DNA from 2 places in the Paenibacillus amylolyticus genome. Region 2 is predicted to be linked to the other one. Evidence: riboswitches for the same ligand, from Rfam matches in the RefSeq annotation. Region 2 holds a riboswitch; the other holds the start of a gene.
What was found. Region 2 has a riboswitch for cyclic di-AMP ahead of V6668_RS00150 (3D domain-containing protein). Riboswitches for the same ligand answer to the same signal wherever they lie in the genome.
Positions count from the first base shown of each region.

Region 1: it holds a riboswitch for cyclic di-AMP, as region 2 does, so the genes downstream of both, V6668_RS10600 (C40 family peptidase) here and V6668_RS00150 (3D domain-containing protein) in region 2, are expected to answer to the same signal.

Region 1 covers NZ_CP145892.1:2,329,857-2,335,032, reverse strand. The annotation lists gene V6668_RS10615 (carbohydrate-binding protein) at 1-1,681, shown strand, start outside; tRNA gene V6668_RS10610 (tRNA-Leu) at 1,827-1,910, opposite strand; gene pelA (pectate lyase) at 2,087-3,049, opposite strand; cyclic di-AMP (ydaO/yuaA leader) riboswitch at 3,468-3,599, shown strand; gene V6668_RS10600 (C40 family peptidase) at 3,605-4,069, shown strand; gene V6668_RS10595 (carboxymuconolactone decarboxylase family protein) at 4,143-4,472, opposite strand; gene V6668_RS10590 (hypothetical protein) at 4,614-4,832, opposite strand; gene V6668_RS10585 (hypothetical protein) at 4,952-5,176, opposite strand, start outside.
Region 2 covers NZ_CP145892.1:30,127-35,302, reverse strand. The annotation lists gene rnmV (ribonuclease M5) at 1-543, opposite strand, end outside; gene V6668_RS00150 (3D domain-containing protein) at 699-1,883, opposite strand; cyclic di-AMP (ydaO/yuaA leader) riboswitch at 2,157-2,410, opposite strand; gene V6668_RS00145 (TatD family hydrolase) at 2,652-3,422, opposite strand; gene V6668_RS00140 (HD domain-containing protein) at 3,757-5,034, opposite strand.

The DNA of each region.
Region 1 (5,176 bases), 2.3 Mb from region 2:
ATTCAAACTAAAAAAGACGATTAATGTTCTTTTGGCCTGTTTAACAGCCCTGCCTTTGATGTTAACCCCGACAAATGTGTCAGCAGCCAGTGATGCCAACATTAATTTGTCCTCGGAAAAACAGCTGATCAAGGGCTTTGGGGGCATTAACCTTCCTGCCTGGATTGGTGATCTGACTCCCGCTCAACGTGAAACTGCTTTTGGTAATGACCAGAATCAATTAGGCTTCTCCATTCTCAGGATCTACGTTGATCCAGATTCCAATAACTGGTATCGTGAAGTTGCCACAGCCAAACGAGCTATCGAAAAGGGTGCTATTGTATTTGCATCCCCATGGAATCCTCCAAGCAGCATGGTTGAAACGTTCAACCGCAATGGGGACACAAATGCCAAACGTCTGAAATACGACAAATATACCGCATATGCGCAACATCTGAACGACTTTGTAACCTACATGAAAAATAACGGCGTAGATCTGTATGCCATTTCTGTGCAAAACGAACCGGATTATGCTCATGACTGGACCTGGTGGACTCCACAAGAGATCCTTCGATTCATGAAAGAAAATGCCGGGTCCATTCAAGGTACCAAAGTCATGGCGCCTGAATCCTTCCAGTACTTAAAGAACATATCCGACCCAATCCTGAATGATCCGCAGGCACTTGCCAACATGGACATTCTGGGAGCACATACGTATGGAACCCAGATTTCGAATTTTGCCTACCCTCTCTTTAAGCAAAAAGGAGCCGGTAAAGAACTGTGGATGACTGAAGTGTATGTTCCAAACAGTGACAACAACTCAGCAGACCGCTGGCCTGAAGCATTAGACGTTTCCTATCACATGCACAATGCCATGGTAGAAGGTGATTTCCAGGCCTACGTGTGGTGGTACATCCGCAGACAGTATGGTCCGATGAAAGAGGACGGTACCATAAGCAAACGCGGGTATAATATGGCTCATTTCTCTAAATTCGTGCGTCCAGGCTACCTGCGAGTCGATGCAACGAAAAATCCGGATACAAACACATTTGTCTCAGCCTATAAAGGTGATAACAAAGTCGTCGTCGTGGCAATTAACCGTGGAACTTCAGCCACAAGCCAAAAATTCGTTCTGCAGAATGGTAATGCCTCTACTGTGTCCTCATGGATTACGGACAGCAGTCGAAATCTGGCAAGCGGAACCTCGCTTAACGTATCCAATGGAGCCTTCACGGCACAGCTCCCGCCTCAGAGCGTAACAACGTTTGTTGCCAACGTTACTGGCGGAAATAGCGGCGGGAATACAGGCAGTGGCACGACGTATGAAGCCGAGACCGGAACGTCACTTACGGAAGCTGCCATTGAAACAATCTACACCGGTTACACTGGGTCCGGGTATGTTAACTTCAATGCGATGACTGGTTCGGCCATTCAATGGAACGGCATTAATAACACGACAACAGGTACCAAAAACGTAAAGTTTCGTTATGCGCTGGAAAGCGGCACTCGGAACCTCGACATTTTTGTGAACGGAACCAAAGTCATTAGCAACGAGCCCTTTCCGGCTACGGGAAGCTGGTCCACTTGGGTTGAAAAAACAATACAGGTCCCCATGAACACGGGGACCAATACATTGAAAGTGGTTACCACCGGATCGGAAGGACCGAATATTGACAGCGTTAATGTTACCGCAGCACAATAAACGTTCCGTATGGCTGATGGAAGACATTTGCTGTACGTGCAGCTAAGCACTAACCTCTTGGATACTCATCACTAAAGTTAGTGTTATATCAAAAAATGCAAAAAAAGACTCCTTAAGCGTTAGCTTAAGGAGTCTTTTTTTTAGATGCGGTCGAGAGGACTCGAACCTCCACGGGGGTTAGCCCACACGGACCTGAACCGTGCGCGTCTGCCAATTCCGCCACGACCGCATATTGTATCTCCGTCATCCATATCGGCGACAAGAAATAATATATCATGCGTAATCTATCATGTCAACACTGAAAATAATAACAATAAAGCCCGAATCAGACGTCCATGTCGATTCGGGCTTTACCTTTAACTGCTGCTAATAGTTTGGTTCATTAATACGGAAGCATACTACAAATTACAGCTTGGAAGGCCAGTTGCCATACCATGCATAACCGCCTCTTCTTTCTTTATCAATATCACTTAATTTGTATTTAACTACCCCGTCACGACCAATAAAGATTGGTTTATCCGTTCCGATCTCATAGAAGCGTGCCCAAATTGGTGCAGCTTTGGAATCAGCGATAATTTTACTATCTCCATTAGCTCTTTCATACTTGTAACCCGTAATTTTCACTTTGTTAAACCAAGCCTCCGCTCCTTTAATGGATGCGGTAATTTTAGCGTTAGCAGGTCTGGTTTTCAGAAATTTAACAATCGTTACACTCTCTCCAGCTGTCAGCGATGGCACTTCGTAGATTCTTGCGCTCGCTGGTTTAAGAGAGCTGGAATCATGTTGTTGTCCCCATGCTGTCAGCTTACCACCTGAAACGACCTGTGTATTCAGAATCGCCTCCACACCTTTGGCAACTGAATTTTTACTGCGGTTAGCAAGTGTACTGTCGATAAATGAGAAATCACCTTTGCGTGCTGCTACTTCATCCAGCATGATCATTACATTAATCATGGCATCATCATTGTAAGTGATGTGCTTGTGGTATCCGGAGCTTTGGTAAACTTGTGGCCATCCGCCGTTTGAATACTGCATGTTGATCAAAAAGTTAATTCCTTTGATTGCAGCTGTGGAGTAACGCGGATCATTTGTCTTTTTAAATTCCTTCGCCAATCTTCTAATTTCTGAGTATGTAGCCTTGTTGTCTATCGTGGACTTTGCCCACTCTCCACTTGTCTGTTTATAATCTTTTCTCCAACCTCCATCCGGCAGCTGGTTCTTAAAAATATCAGAAATACTCGCTGTAGTACCCGACGCATCTGCAGCAGATACCGTCCCTACAGGGAGAACTGCCATTCCAACTACTGAGAACACCATCGTACATGCCAGGACAAAAGTAATTATTTTCTTCGCTTTCAAATGTAACACTCTCCTATGTTCGTTTTTATAAATCTTCCACTTCTACTTTACGTATGATATACGCCCCAAACCTCCTTTATTTGTATTTATCGCATAATAAAATCAATTTTCATCCAATATGTGGATTGGATAATCAGATAATATGCAAAAAATCGATTTTTGTCAATATATGCAACTTAATGAATATAATCTCTCTAATTCTACATAACGGGATAGTCCTTTTAACTCATGACAAACCTATTTATTTATCCAAATTCGTCTTAAACGAACCAATAATGACGTTTTTGTCATGAATGATACCCAAACTTGATCCCTTCTTTCATATAAAAACCTTAATTCCGCTAACATTGAGGTATTACGAAGGGTTTTAAATGGGTTTGACAATTACGCATTTATGCAATATAGTTTCAAATAGTTACAAAAACTTAATTATTCATTGCCGAGTTTCATGTTTGAAAACGGGGGAACCAATTTGGGTGAATTATTCTTATACATAGGAAATATAGGGAACCTTCTACCGAACCCTTAGCTAACTCCGTAGGCATCGAAGGGAGAACATTGATTTTGAAAAAACTGATTATCTCCATTTTTGGAGCAGCTGTATTATTTACATCCGGGGCAACAAGCACAGAGGCAAGCAGTATCAACTCCGTAGTGAACAACATGACAGGTATTCCTTACAAATGGGGTGGCACAACTGTAGCCGGCTTCGACTGTTCTGGTTTTATGAGATATCTTTTCAACAAATACAGCATTGAATTACCACGTACTTCGCAGCAGCAAGCCAAAGCAGGTACTCCCGTATCCAAGAGCAATGTTCGGACAGGTGATCTGGTGTTCTTTAATACAACAGGCAAAGGCATTTCACATACAGGTGTATATATCGGCGGCGGACAATTCGCTCATGCCTCCAGCAGTAAAGGTGTAAGCATCACGAAGTTATCGAATCCATACTTCAATGATCGTTATGTAACAGCACGTCGGGTAACTGGACAGTTTATGTATGATAAAATGTTAGGTAAAATGTGATTCACATACAAAAAGGCATCGGTTATTAACCGGATGCCTTTTTTGCACTTAAAAATGTATGTTGCATTGCTTACTAATGCAGCGCCTTCTGCACTCGCATCGCACCCTGAGACAGGGCATGTCCTCCACCAACAGCTCCAGCCACGGCTACGGTCTCCATAATCTCCTGATCTGTTGCTCCCTTGGCACGGGCTTCTTCTACATGGTAGAAAGTACATACCTCATTGTTGGCGAATAATCCAATGCCAAGTGCAATTAGCTGTTTTGTCTTCGCATCAATCACGCCAGGTTGGAAGCATTCTCCGGTAAACTCATGATACGACTTCACCACACCTGGCAGCACATCGCTTAATGCTCCAATCTGATCCTTGTAGGCATGAACTTTATCATTCATCAATGTCATGGCTTGTAGCACACCCTCTCGGCTATAGTTACAGATCTTCCTCACTGTACCTATCTTCTCTCCCGAGTGAGCCAATTATGCCAAGAAATCATGGTAATTCCAAACATTTAACGCTCATGGCTCTGCCATAATTATAAGCTGTTACTCACTAAGTGGACTCTGGCGCGGCTCGCTGAACAGCTGATAGCTGTAACCTCGGTCCAGCTTAACGACACGTCGATTCTGACGACGGATAAGTACCTGCTCGCCATCCCAGGCAACCACAATGCCCTTCACGTCGTTCGATTCCAGCTCGTCCCGTACGACTCTAACTTTCTCACCTGACAGACGCAGGGCGTCCAATTCTGTATCACTAATCATCTTCATGGCTCCTATATTTCAAATTTATTTACAAAAAGAGACCTAAATGAAAAGTCATTTAGGTCTCACGTGACTGTATTGGACTGTCATGTCATTCGAAATTATGTCCCGACTGAAAGTTACCGCTGCGCGTGCTCTTTGCTGTCGTTCTTCTCGAACCAAAAATCAAGCACTTTGGCGGACATCACACGTTCTTCAAGGTACTCCACTTGATGCGGTGTAAATTGTTCTTTCCAAGAGAAGGACAACTCTTCGCACAAGCCTACAATCGTCAGTAATTCTGACCAGGCAACATAGCGTTTGTACCAGAAAAATTGAGGATGTTCAATCATATAGGGATAAAG
Region 2 (5,176 bases):
CAATCCTTCACGTTCAATTTGCGCTAATGCTGTAGAGAATTCTTCCCGTGTAATCTGAAATACACTGAGACGTTTGTGGAACTGCTTCCCGTTACAATAACCGATGCCTAGCAGATTGCCCATCTCCATGCGACGTGCAGCAGCCTGCGGATGCACGATAAGTCCTGCCGCGATCAGGTCCTCCCAATCGATCAGGCTCGGAGCACCTTCGTATGAAGTATGTACGCGCGCCAGAGCATGACGGATCGCCTCTGGTGAGGCATTCTCCACCCCAATGTCCCCTTTGCGCGTTGCATCGGCTTCCGGAATGAAGGCATGCTTGCAACCTGGCACCTTGTTCGCAATAATTTTTCGAATGCGTTCGCCAGCATGATCCGGATCTGTCAGTATAATGACTCCCCGTCTCTCCTGAGCAAGCGCAATCCGCTTCAGAATGCGTTGGTTGATAGCTGATCCACCTGTTTCTATGGTATCGGCCTCCACGGCCCGACGGATAGCTACCGTATCGTCACGGCCTTCCACCACAATGACTTCTTTTATCATGTTCCATTTCTTCCTTTCTAACGCAAAAAGAAGAGGAATATCCTCTTCTCTGCCAAACGGCGGGGGAGACTGAATTCAGACTCCTCCGCCGCATATTCCGCATGAATCATTCATGCAACTATTTTATAGCATTCCCATTTCAAAGTAAAACGATTTTAGTTCGCTTCCGGCTTCACCGGACCGATCACGTAGACCGTCTTGCCTTTCTTACGTCCAAAATTCAGGGCATGCTTCACACTGTCATAATACACATCAATTTTGTTGCCTTTAATGGCACCGCCTGTATCTTCCGCACGACGGAATCCCAGACCTTCGATATATACCCACCAGCCAATTGGAATGACTTTGGGATCAACCGCAATGGTGCGTCCTTCCGTTACACGAGTACCGGAAGCTGTTTTAGTTCCAATGCCAGGCTCTTCGGAAGAGTAGGCAGTCATGGATACATTTTTAAGTACTTTGGAGTATTTAAAAGAAGTCCCGGATACGGTAATCACTTTGCTGCCCGAGGCAGATGTTTTCTTCGAGTTCGTTGTTGTAGCCTTTTTGGTTGTTGAAGTTTGAGCCGATACGGTCTGAATCTCAGGTTCTTTCACGACCGGTTTTGCTTTGGTGCCGACAGCGATCACTTTATCTACACGATTATTAGCGACAGATTTGCCGACCATTTTTTTGGAGACCAATTCTCCATCCTGAAATACCTTTTCGATATGCTGTACAATTGTGCCTTCTTTGCCGTTCACAACGACACGGTTATCACCTTTGTACAAGCTAGGGTCAGCCGTTTTAATGACTTTGTAAGCGATCGGTTGCTCTACATCCACTGTACGCTTTGTTACGCGCACTACACGGATCTTCATCTCCGCTTTGATAGCAGTTCCAAGCGCCGGATACACTTTATCATTACTTTCAACTTGAATACCTGATTTTTGAATTGCATCTTCTACCGATGAATCGGTTGTATACAGAGTCTTGGTGTCTCCGTCTGCCGTAATGTTAACTGGAACGGCCCGCTCAATAACGATTCGGTCTCCATCTGTAATCGCCCCATTCATGGACATGGATACCTTATCGTGAGGGCTGACTGTGATCGACTGCTCCTCCAGCATTTCCTGAAGCATTCCTGTACGAGTCTCTACCACCTGAGCTTTGCCATCAATAACCAGCGAAATTTGTTTCCCGGCCTGACCGTAAACGACTAACAAGATCATGATTGTAAGCGCAATTGAGAAAATCGCGATCAATGCCATTTGACGCATGTTCTCATGCTTCCACCGCAACGCGAAAGACTTACTGGATGATCGTGACTCATGGGTCTCTTCTGGTTGGAATGTGCCCACTTCTCCGTCCTCCTTCATAGCCTCGCCGTCTAAAGTAATGCATGATGTCTTTGACGTGACTATACCAAATTTTCTACAGAACACAGATTGGACCAACATAATCCGGTTCTGCACCATGAATCAATCTTCGCAACATGATGTCATCCTCCTGAATACCTACCGTATGATGACAATATTTCTTTTATTCAAAAACAAAAAAGCCAAAGAAAGAGTGTAAGAGGAACTCTTTCGTGGCTTCCGAATGATTCTGAATATCGGAAATTCATGCACGAGGTTGCCTCTCTTTTTCCGCTTGCGAGGTTAGCTGTCGGGTTCGGGCGAAAGAGAGCCGCCCTATCTTGGGTCACCCGCTCATGGCGGACGCCCTTGAATTCACCCCGAGACCCAAAGAAGAAATCAAATACGGCTTCGCAGTTCCCTTCGCTGCTTTTGGGTCAGCGAACGTTGCGCATCGGCCAAATACACCGATGTTTAAGCCCTATTGGTTCCCCCGCTCTCCGTTAACGGAGACTCAGCGAGACTGATTCATGAAAGTAATGTTGTTTCATCGGAAAGTGTCCCTTTGTTCATCCCCCGAACATCTGTCCAATTTTCCGCACAACAATTCACTGAAAAGATGATATCCTGTTTTGATGCATGTTGTAAAGCGTTGATCAAGTACGTTTTTCTGAATATTTGGTTAAAATATTGTAATATTCTTGATTTATTTGGATCAAAGGGCAAATTACCTCCGCTTACCTGCCTTTTTCACCTCATTTGCTCGTTTTTTTAACGAATCCCAAATCGTTCCATGGCATTTTTGGTTGTTATTGCAGCAATTTCCTCCACCGAAATGCCTTTAATTTCCGCAGCTGCCTCTGCAACCAGACGTACATGCGCTGTCTCATTTCGCTTCCCACGATAAGGGTGCGGTGTCAAATATGGAGCATCTGTTTCAATGAAAAACCGGTCCATAGGAACCTTCTCCAGCACCTCTTTGGGTTGCTTTGCATTTTTGAATGTGATCGGTCCTCCGAAGGAGAGATGGAAGCCCATATCGAGGCAACTTTTTGCTGTTTCCCAGCTGCCCGAGAACGAGTGCATCACACCACCAACTTCACCCGCCTTCTCTTCACGCAAAATTCTTATGATATCCTCATGCGCATCCCGATTATGGATGACAATTGGCATGTTCACTTCACGCGCCAAAGCAATTTGTTGTCGTAATACGCGATGCTGTATTTCTTTTGGTGAAGTATCCCAGTGATAATCCAATCCAATCTCACCGATCGCAACCACTTTTTCATGCTTGCATAAAGATGCAATCCACTCCAAATCGCCCTCCTGCATTGTGATCGCATCTACAGGATGCCACCCTACAGCTGCATATATAAAGTCATATGTTTCAGCGAGTTTCATTGTGGTTGGAATTGTCTCCCGGTTAAAGCCAATGTTGATCATGCGACCAACTCCTGCATCCACAGCACGCTGAATCATGTCCTCGCGGTCCTCGTCGAATTGTGGTGCATCCAGATGTGTATGTGTGTCGAACAGCATCATGTCTGTATCTCCCTTCATGTCGAAATAACGACTATCTTTTTTTTTCAAAATCCAATTTGTAAAATTCAATAATTCAATGACTCATACATAAAACATTTTGGGTAATCTGTGTATTACATCATTACGTTTGTTTCTTCACAACTACAATATATAGAAGATATACGGATATTCTGATCTATATATTGCTAATTGTGCTCATTCTGCCTGCTTGCATTTACAAAATTATGTCGATCTACATATACTCCCCATTAAAGCAGATTACTGTATCATGGAAAATAGCTCTTTTAGAAAGTGTTTTGATATCGAAATTCTTCATCGGATTATACCCACATGATTACAAGAAATAGGGGCGTATATGTGACGGTAATTCGTGAATAATCGCATCCACCTTGTTTTGCGGGTAATACAAATGATGTTTCCCTCGGTGAAGCCCACTGATGGAACGGACAATGTCAGATACTTCTGACAACTCACGTAAATTGTCCTGTCGATCCAGAAGAAGAATCTGCTTATCTGTGGATTCATCCGGACGAAACACATCATACGGATTATCCGAAGGAAAATCAATTTCAAGATCATATTCGGGATCGAGGCCAGCCTGTACAAAAGCTTCCCGAATCTCTTCCATCATTGTCAAGTCGACCTGTTCAAGCTCTACATACTTATATAACTTGCGATCCATAAAACGTTCGCATAACTCACTCAGAACAGTATCGTCCTCCTTGCGCCACTGCGTAAATGCCGTCTGAATTAATGCTTCATCCAACTGCAAATATTCATCCACGGATAATTCTCCTTCAAATAATTGAGGGAGTGGATCAATCATGAAGCGGAATTGAAAACCATGTTGTAGGAGTGTTTTCGCTCGCTTGAATATTTGCCGCAATATAATTTCAGAACTACGAGTTACCGGATGGAAGTAAATCTGCCAATACATCTGATACCGAGACATTAGGTAATCCTCCACAGCATGCATGCCTGACTCCTTGACTACAATCCGCCCATGATAAGGACGTAGCATCCGAAGGATACGATCAAGGTCAATCGTGCCGTAATTTACACCTGTAAAATAGGCATCCCTGAGCAAATAATCCATTCGGTCTGCATCAAGCGGACTGGTCACCAAGTTCACCACAATCGGCTTTTCATACGTTTTTTGAATGACAGACGCTACTTTCTCAGGAAAATCAGGAGCATACCGTCTTAAGATCGCCCCTACTTCGGTATCACCTGTAATAATGCGACAAGTCCAATCTTCGTGATTCATGTCAAAAGCTTCCTCGATGGAGTGAGAGAATGGCCCATGCCCGAGATCATGAAGTAGAGCTGCACACAGAGCTACAATCTTTTCTTCCTTCGGCCAATCCGAATAATGACTTCTTTCAAATTGAGAGATGATCTTGCGTGTGATCTCATAAACACCTAGTGAATGTGAGAACCGACTATGCTCTGCTCCGTGAAAGGTAAGGTAAGAAGTACCCAGTTGACGAATCCGGCGTAAACGCTGAAATTCCGGGGTGTTAATTAACTGCCATATAACCGGATCTTGCACGTGGATATAATTATGTACCGGATCTTTGAATACTTTCTCTTCCGTTAAACGTTGTTCCATGTCGACTCACTCCTTTAATTTCTTTTATATTAACGCTTTGAGCTCTGCGATTCACCTAAGATTCGACACCATATGACGAACTTTGTCGAATGAAGTAGTTTTGTCGTTTTCCAAATCGACAAAGCTGACATTGAGGTTTAAA